2 regions of the Streptococcus gingivalis genome follow, and region 1 is predicted to be linked to the other one. Evidence: predicted binding sites of a transcription regulator. Region 1 holds the regulator's gene; the other holds the start of a gene.
The links. The regulator Rex, encoded in region 1, represses fermentation and respiration genes when NADH is low (regulators of the CRP and FNR family bind a similar motif). The targets are predictions, from matches to a motif close to TTGTGAANTANTTCACAA.
Positions count from the first base shown of each region.

Region 1 (4,429 bases):
CAACAGTGCAACCTGATGAAAAGGATGAAGAAGTAGTGGAAGAAAACGAATAGATAAGGGGACAGCATGTCACGCAAAAGAAAAAAGAAAAAGAGTTTACGTAATGCTCTTATCAACATCGTTGCAACACTTTTGATTATTCTCTCGCTTCTCTTGATTTTCAATGCTCCGATCCGTAATATGATTATGGTTTGGCATACCAACCAATACCAGGTTAGCAAGGTCGATAAAAAAACCATTGACAAGAATAAAGAAGTGAAGACGAGCTTTGATTTTCAACATGTCCAGTCACTCTCGACGGAAGCCGTCATCAATGCCCAATGGCAAGCTCAAAAGCTACCAGTAATTGGGGGAATTTCGATTCCTGAATTAAACATGAACCTTCCGATCTTTAAGGGGCTTGAAAATGTAGCCCTCTACTACGGAGCAGGGACCATGAAGGAAAACCAAGTCATGGGGCAAGGCAATTATTCTCTTGCTAGTCACCACGTGTTTGGTCTAACTGGAGCAAATGCCATGTTATTCTCACCATTAGAGAAAGCCAAGGCGGGTATGAAGATCTACATCACGGACAAAGAAAAAATCTATACTTATGTCATCTCATCTGTTGAGACAGTGACTCCAGACCGTGTAGATGTTATTCAAGATCGTGAAGGCGTCAATGAGATCACCTTGGTGACCTGTGAGGATGCTGCAGCGACTTACCGTACGATTGTAAAAGGGAATTTGGAAACCTCTGTTGACTATGACAAGGCTCCAAAAGACATCCTGGATTCATTCAGCAAGTCTTATAATCAAATGCAACTTTAAGAAAATAAAGCCCGAGGCAGAGATGCTAGGGCTTTTTCTATGTAGGAAGCTAGGAGAAATTCTTGTAAAATTGTAAGAGATTGGTAATATTATGTAAGGAATTTGTCATAATATTGAGGGAAAATCAGTATATAATAGAGGAGAAAGAGTATGATAAGGAGGTAGAATAGTGACAAAAGAGCGAATTTATCATCTCTTGCATCATTTCTATAATCTCTTAGTAAACGATTTTCCACGAAATGGTTTAATTACGAAAGGTATCTACGAAGTAGAGCAGGTCTACCAAGCTTTAGAGGCCATTCCTCAGAGCCAGGAGTACTTGTTCCGCTGTGAAATTCAACAGTTTTTAAAGGAGCTTGAACAAGTTCAAACAGGTTATCAGATCCGCTTTAATAAAGATGAAGTCTTAGTGTTAGATGATTTGAAGGAAGAAATCGCCTGTAAATAATGAAAGGTTGTCGTTTTCTCCATTTATTACGAATTAATAAGTGAGGAGGAAATTATGTACGACATATCATTTATTGAACCATCTTTGCTTCCTAGAGAACGTTTGGTTTCTGAAGGAGTGGATAAGCTGAGTCACCAAGAATTGTTATCCATTCTCTTACGGACAGGCAATAAGCAAAAAAGCGTTTATGAGATTGCACAAGGTCTTTTGAGCTCAGTTAATAGTTTAAAGGAGTTAAGTCAATTAACCCTAGAGGAGCTACAGGAAATCTCTGGCATTGGCCGGGTGAAGGCCATCGAACTTCAGGCTGTGATTGAGTTTGGACGAAGGATTCATAAAGACGAATTAATGAGTTCTGAACAGATCATGAGCAGTCAGAAATTGGCCCATAAAATTCAACAGGAAATCGGCCATAAGAAACAGGAGCACCTGGTTGCTCTCTATTTAAATACGCAGAATGAAATTATTCATCAGCAGACCATTTTTATTGGAACCGTGAATCGAAGTATTGCGGAGCCACGTGAAATCCTGCATTATGCACTGAAGCACATGGCAACCTCTATCATCTTGGCTCACAATCATCCATCTGGTGCCGTATTTCCGAGTAAAAATGATGATGAAGTAACGCAACGAGTTTTAGAGGCCTGTGAAGTGATGGGCTTAACCCTATTAGATCACTTGATTGTATCTGAAGAAAACTATTATAGTTACCGTGAAGAAACCGATTATTTGGTATAAAATAGAGAGTGGGACAGAAATCGGTAATTCGTTAGAATTCGATTTCGTCGTCCCACCTCCGCACAGTTGAGTAGGGCTGTAAAAGCTGATGAAATCAGCGTAGTAGAGCCCACTCAACCACTGCGTCTTGCTCGACAATCCAAAAATAATTGAGAGGCTAGGACTTTTGTCCCAGCCTCTTTTCTTGTTAATGTATAAGTCTTTATTCTTCGTTTTTTCGCATGAAATAAAGGAGTGTTTGCAATTCACTAGTGAGATCGACATATTGGACGACGACATCCTTAGGGACTGTCAGATGCACTGGTGAGAAGCTAAGGATTCCCTTGACCCCAGCGTCTACTAAAAGACTAGCAACTTCCTGCGCTTTAATACTTGGGACAGTTAAAATTGCTGTTTGAATGCCTTCTTTTTTGAGATTCTCTTTGATCGTAGAAATCCCATAAATGGGGATCCCATCCTTACTTTTGGTATTAATCAGTTCATGATCATCTACATCAAAAGCCATGACAATTTTCATCTTATTGCGTTCATGGAAGCGATAGTTGAGGAGCGCACTTCCCATATTTCCGATCCCCACAATAGCGACATTGGTAATGGCATTGTCATTTAAGAGATCGGCAAAGAAGTTCATCAGTTTTTTTACGTCATAACCAAATCCACGTCTTCCTAATTCACCAAAATATGAGAAATCTCGTCGAACAGTAGCAGAGTCAATCCCAATTGCATCAGCAATTTGCTTGGAATTGGCGCGCTCTATTTTTTCAGAGTTAAAGCGTTTAAAAATGCGGTAGTAGAGCGATAAGCGTTTTGCTGTTGCGCGTGGAATTGGAGTATTTTTATCATGTTTCACAATATCACAACCTTTCCCTCTTATTGTATAGGAAGATTGTGAAAAAATCAACTATCTAGAGTGGTTTTTCAAAAATATTTTTGTCTAAAGAAAAAGCTGATGACGATGGGAGAGTTCCATCAGCATCAGCTTAGTTTTCAGCTTGTTCTACCTTTTTCAAAAAAGCATAGAGTCCATCGACTCGTCCTGTATAGGGGAGCTTTTCCCCCTTGTATTCAATGGATACGATTGAGTAAGAGTCAGGCAGGGTTACACAGCCTGAAAAATCTAGGATGCAGGCTGCAAGGTCGGGATAAGTAGTCGTTCGTTCTACTTGGTAAGCATCGATATAAGTTAGGGTTACCATATTAGGCCTCTGTTTTGTTGAAAATTTCTCTTTCGACAAGACTATCCATTAAGAAATAGAATTTTTGTTGGATAATGTCATTTTCTGGATTTTTAAAAATATTAACCAGGCGAAGCCCAGACTTGTCTGTAATATTGATCTTAAAACCTGTCAAATCTTTATTGAAAATGATTTTAAGTAGGAAGCCTTCGCCACTATTTGGAACGGCTTCGAGCAAACGATTTAACTCGTAATTTCCAACTTTTGTAACAGCGAATGTATTGTCACGTAAGGTATATTTTTTAACATTTGGGTGTAGACTATAGGTATATTTGCAGTCTTTCAATGAAACACTTGTTTCAAAAGCCATATTGTTCTCCTATGATATAATTTCTTTAAGTTTTGAGAGGAAGTCTTGAACCTCCTCTACGGTATTGAGTTCTGAAAAACTAATTCGAAGGGATTCTTTTAGGCGTGAGCTATCTTTTCCATATAGCGCCTCAAGGACATGGCTGGGTTGAACTGTACCAGCGGTACAAGCAGAACCTGTAGAGACAGAAATTCCAGCAAGATCGAGTCGCATCAGTAAAACGTCATTTTGGACACCCGGAAAGCCAAGGTTCCAAACAAATGGAATATGGTCGTCATTCGCATTTACGTAGTAGTCGTAGGCTGCTAAACCATTGACTAGCTCTTGGCCGAGTTTTTGAACCTGGTTGAAATTTTCTTCTTGATGAAGTGTAGCTTGCTGAAGCGCGGTTGCCATCCCGACAATAGAAATGAGATTTTCCGTGCTGGCTCTCATCTTACTTTCCTGATCCCCCCCATGGATGAGATTATCAAAATCTGGGACGGCTGCATAAAGGAAGCCGACTCCCTTTGGTCCGTGGAATTTGTGGGCAGAAGCACTGAGAAAATCAATTCCCAACTCTTCGGGATAGACAGGGACCTTTCCGATTGCTTGGACCGCATCAACGTGAAAGGCAGCTGGATGATCTTTTAAGAGTTCTCCGATTTCTTTAATCGGTAGAAGATCGCCTGTCTCGTTATTGGCAAACATGGTAGAGACAAGAATGGTATCCGGTCTAAGAGCCGCCTTGATATCACTAGCCTGAATGCGTCCATCTCTTGGTTGGACGATCGTAACTTCAAATCCGAAACGTTCTACAAGATATTCGATGGGTTCAAGAACCGCATGGTGTTCCAAAGCGGTCGTAATGATGTGTTTGCCATCTGCTTGGTGTTTCAAGCAGTAGCC
Region 1 covers NZ_JAYKTO010000001.1:450,493-454,921, reverse strand. The annotation lists gene gyrA (DNA gyrase subunit A) at 1-53, shown strand, start outside; gene SM122_RS02155 (class A sortase) at 67-810, shown strand; gene SM122_RS02150 (porphobilinogen deaminase) at 980-1,258, shown strand; gene radC (RadC family protein) at 1,313-1,996, shown strand; gene SM122_RS02140 (redox-sensing transcriptional repressor Rex) at 2,199-2,846, opposite strand; gene SM122_RS02135 (DUF4649 family protein) at 2,977-3,192, opposite strand; gene SM122_RS02130 (DUF1831 domain-containing protein) at 3,194-3,541, opposite strand; gene SM122_RS02125 (cysteine desulfurase family protein) at 3,551-4,429, opposite strand, start outside.

Region 2 (4,429 bases), on a different contig from region 1:
CAATACCAAGGCAGGGTCTACGATTGCCACAGTTGGTGTCAATGAGTAGTCAGCGATTGGGTATTTACGGTTGTTTGCTTTATCAGAGATAACGGCAAATGGAGTTACTTCAGATCCTGTACCAGATGTAGTTGGGATCGCGATGAATTTAGTTTTCTTACCAAGCAATGGGAATTTAAAGGCACGTTTACGGATATCCATGAATTTTTGTACAAGGTCACGGAAGTCCACTTCTGGTTGTTCATAGAAGAGCCACATTACTTTAGCCGCATCCATTGGAGATCCACCGCCGAGAGCGACGATAGTATCTGGTTTGAAGGCACGCATGATCTCTGTACCACGTTCAACAGTTGTGATATCTGGATCTGGTTCAACGTCTGCAAAGATTTGGTAAACTACCTTGTTGCGACGAAGGTCAAGCTGTTCGATGATACGATCAAGGAAACCAAGCTCTACCATAGCGTGGTCTGTAACGATCATGACACGTTCAACGTCACGACATTTTTGTAGGTATTCAATTGAATCACGTTCAAAGTATGTTTTTGAAGGAAGTTTCATCCATTGCATGTTATTTCTCCGGCGTCCGACTTTTTTGATATTCAAGAGGTTGATGGCACTAACGTTGTCCCCAACAGAGTTGCGTCCGTAAGAACCACATCCAAGTGTCAATGATGGCAAGAAGGCATTGTAAACATCCCCGATACCACCGAAAGTCGAAGGAGAGTTGCAGATCACACGAATGGCTTTAACTGCTTTACCAAATTCTTTGGTCAATTCTTCGTCTGCTGTATGGATAGCAGCTGAGTGACCAAGACCGTTGAATTCAACCATTTGGCGAGCTTTGTTAATTCCGTCTTCACGGCTTTCAGATTTCAAGACAGCGATGACTGGTGACAATTTTTCACGAGTCAAAGGCTCTTTTTCACCAACTTCTTTACATTCTGCCGCAAGGATATTGGTTCCTTCTGGAACTGAGAAGCCAGCTTGTTCTGCGATCCATGCTGCTGGTTTCCCAACGATGTCCGCATTCAATTTCGCACCCGCACAGTTCTTGCTGTTGGCTTTCACACCGAAGCAGAACTCTTCAAGAAGGGCTTTTTCTTTTTTGTTGACAAAGTAAGTGTGGTAAGATTTGAATTCTTCAACAAACTCATCGTAGATTTCTTTATCGATGATAACCGCTTGTTCAGATGCACAGACCATACCATTGTCAAATGATTTAGACATAACGATATCGTGTGCTGCTTGGCGGATGTTAGCTGATTTTTCAACATAGGCAGGAACGTTTCCGGCACCTACCCCAAGAGCTGGCTTCCCACATGAGTATGCCGCTTTAACCATGGCATTCCCACCAGTCGCAAGGATCGTAGCAACTCCTTCATGGTTCATAAGGGCACTGGTTGCTTCCATAGAAGGTTGGGTAATCCATTGCACACAGTTCTCAGGTGCTCCAGCTGCAATTGCCGCATCGCGTACGATTCGTGCCGCATGAGCAGATGATTCTTGAGCAGATGGGTGGAAGGCAAAGACGATAGGGTTCCGTGTCTTCAAGGAAATCAATGCTTTAAAGATTGCTGTTGAAGTAGGGTTTGTTGTAGGAGTGATCCCACAGACAACTCCGACTGGCTCCGCAATCAAAGTTAAACCAGTGACATCATCTTCTGAAATGACACCAACTGTCTTGGTGTGACGCATGTTGTTCACAACGTGTTCACAAGCGAATAAGTTCTTCGTCGCCTTGTCTTCAAAGACCCCACGACCAGTTTCTTCATAAGCATGAAGAGCGAGCTCACCGTGTGCGTCAAGAGCAGCTACAGATGCTTTCGCTACAATGTAGTCCACTTGCTCCTGGTTCAATTTGCGCATTTCTTCAAGCGCTACGAGCGCTTTTTGCACCAACTCGTCTACGTGTTTTTCAGCAGCGAGTTTCTTTTCTTCAGGTGAGAGAGTTTTTTTATCAGCCATTTGATGCTTTCCTCCAATGTTTGAAACCCTTATCCTTTTCTAGAACTTTTTTCATGTTTTCGGAAATTTTCAAGAATAGTGTAAGAAATTTCGATTTGTTAATTATTTCACAATATAATTGTACTCTATTTTGAGATTTTTGTAAACACTTCCAAGCAACTTTCACAAAGATTTTTTTGAAGTTTGTGAAAATTTTATCAATCCTATTGCTGTGAAAGTAATCATCTAGCAAAATTGTGAAAAAATAATTAAAAAATTTTTTTCTTCACAAAGTGATATTTTCAATTGATTTATGTAAGCGTTTTCTTAATCTTACTAAAAAAAGCAGCTTTTTACAAGTAAAAAGTTGCTTTTTGTTTTATTTTGTTAGGATTTGTTTTGTTTCAGTTTCAGAGAAGCATTTTTACTTCTTGACCGGACCCTTTTCGGCCTTATCAAGGGCTTCTTTGACTGTTTGAGCATAGAGTTCCCCACCATTGGTTTCCATATTGAAGTGAACAGAGTCTGTTCCCACCCAAATGTTTGGATTTTCAATTGCTACTTGGTACCAGTCCGCAATGGTGATAAAGTCGTATTTCTTTGCTAGTTCCAACTCATAAAGACGGGTTTGAACCGATTCACTGGACTGATCGTTGGCATAGCGACCATCATATGGTGTCACAAGGATCAGGCGACGGCCTTTTGGAAGTTTCTCAACATACTGATCCAGCAATTCTTTGTAGTTGCTTACAGTATTGGTTCCTAGGGCAATGACCACATTTTTTAGGAGAACTTTATTGGAGATGTCAGTCTCAAAGACCTTCATTCCATTTTCCAACTGACGACTCACCACTGCATCAATCTGGATGCCAGGGATGGCTTTAGTCAGGTAGTCCTGCGCTCGCAAGTTAACCGAATCACCGATCATGGTCACACCATTTGAGACGTTATAGTCTGTTGCAGTCGCATTATCCACTTGCGTCCGTGTGACCTGCATTTTGCTGTCTGCTTGATTGAGCCCACTCACTACCAAACTCTCATCAAAAGCTCCGACGGTTGGTGCAAAGGCGGAGATTCCAACCATCAAGAGAGCCAGTGGAATCATGAGGTAAAAGATCGGTTTGGTCAAAAAACTGAGATCCATCTTCATGCCAAAGACACGAGGCTCCTTGCCTGCAATGGTTGGCTCCAAAATATAGAAGGACAGAGCCGTTAGAATCAAGGAAACGATCGTCGTCACAAGGGCTGCCATCATATTTCCCAAATGTTGAGAGAAGATGATAAAGAAAGGCCAGTGGAAAAGATAGACACCATAACTGGTATCTGCCAAGAAATTGAGGATGGCTGGTTCTTTTTTATCTGGCGTCTTCTCATGGAGAATGCGGGCCGACAGAATCATAGCACAAGCTGCGATTGTCGCTGCTAAAAAGCCAAACAGATAGGTCCACAAGCTATCAAATGGCAAGAAAAGACTGAGCACAAACAAGAAGGCAAAGCTTCCACCCAAGACCGATAAGGTCTTTTTCATGCTCCAAGACTGCACCAGCTTTGTAAAGTTCGGGCTGACATTAGCAATCCCTGTCACCGTTGCTAGGCATGATCCCGCAAAGAAGGGGAAGATGTGAGTGAAGCTAGAAAAATAGATGGTAGAGAAATTGGCTGTCAGAAAGGCACGGATGAACATGGACAAGAAGGTGAAGAGAAAGAGCCCGCTGGATGCCAGGAAGAACATACCTCGGTACTTTCCAACCGTCTTAGCCCGCTTAGCCAAGAACCATGCCAAAAGTGCCCAGAGCACATAGTAATGCACTTCTAGGGCCAAACTCCAGGTATGAAGGAAGAGATGTGGAATGAAGTTACTTTCGTAACTACCACCCGTTGCCATCTCAAAGAAATTGGTCACAAAACCGAAGACCGCCGCAATCTGAGTCCCAATACCAGCCACGTAGTCCCGTTGGACCATAAAGGTAAAGGGCATCACGACCAAGACCATAAAGACAAGGGGTGGTACGATCCGGTAAAAGCGCCGTTTCAAGAATGCCAGGTAGTCGATTCCTTGCTTGCGCGCAAATTCATCGATCAAGAGCGCTGTAATCAAAAATCCTGAGAAGGTGAAGAAAATATCTACCCCAATGAAGCCTCCAGGAAAGGCTTTTTGGAAGAAATGGTAGAGCAATACCAATAAGAGTCCTGTAACACGGACTAGTGAAAACCATTTAATGCGCATTTTGATAAATCCCCTGCTTGAATGTTCCTTTGTATACGACGTTGGCTTCTGTGGTTAAGGTGCCTTTGCCCTCCGGCTGGCCGTTAACAAACTGCCCTTCATAGGTCCAACCATCCTTGGACTTAAACTTACCATAGCCGCTAAAAGAGCCGTTGACGAGGTTACCTGTATAGGTATCCCCATTTTTAAAGGTGACGGTTCCCTTGCCATTCATCTTGCCACGGACCAAACTTCCGTCGTAACGGATCGCCCCCTTAT
Region 2 covers NZ_JAYKTO010000002.1:316,436-320,864, reverse strand. The annotation lists gene adhE (bifunctional acetaldehyde-CoA/alcohol dehydrogenase) at 1-1,965, opposite strand, end outside; gene SM122_RS07850 (acyltransferase family protein) at 2,369-4,171, opposite strand; gene SM122_RS07845 (MORN repeat-containing protein) at 4,161-4,429, opposite strand, start outside.
Region 2: a site for Rex is predicted at 2,061-2,078, ahead of adhE (bifunctional acetaldehyde-CoA/alcohol dehydrogenase). Genes of this name have one in related genera too.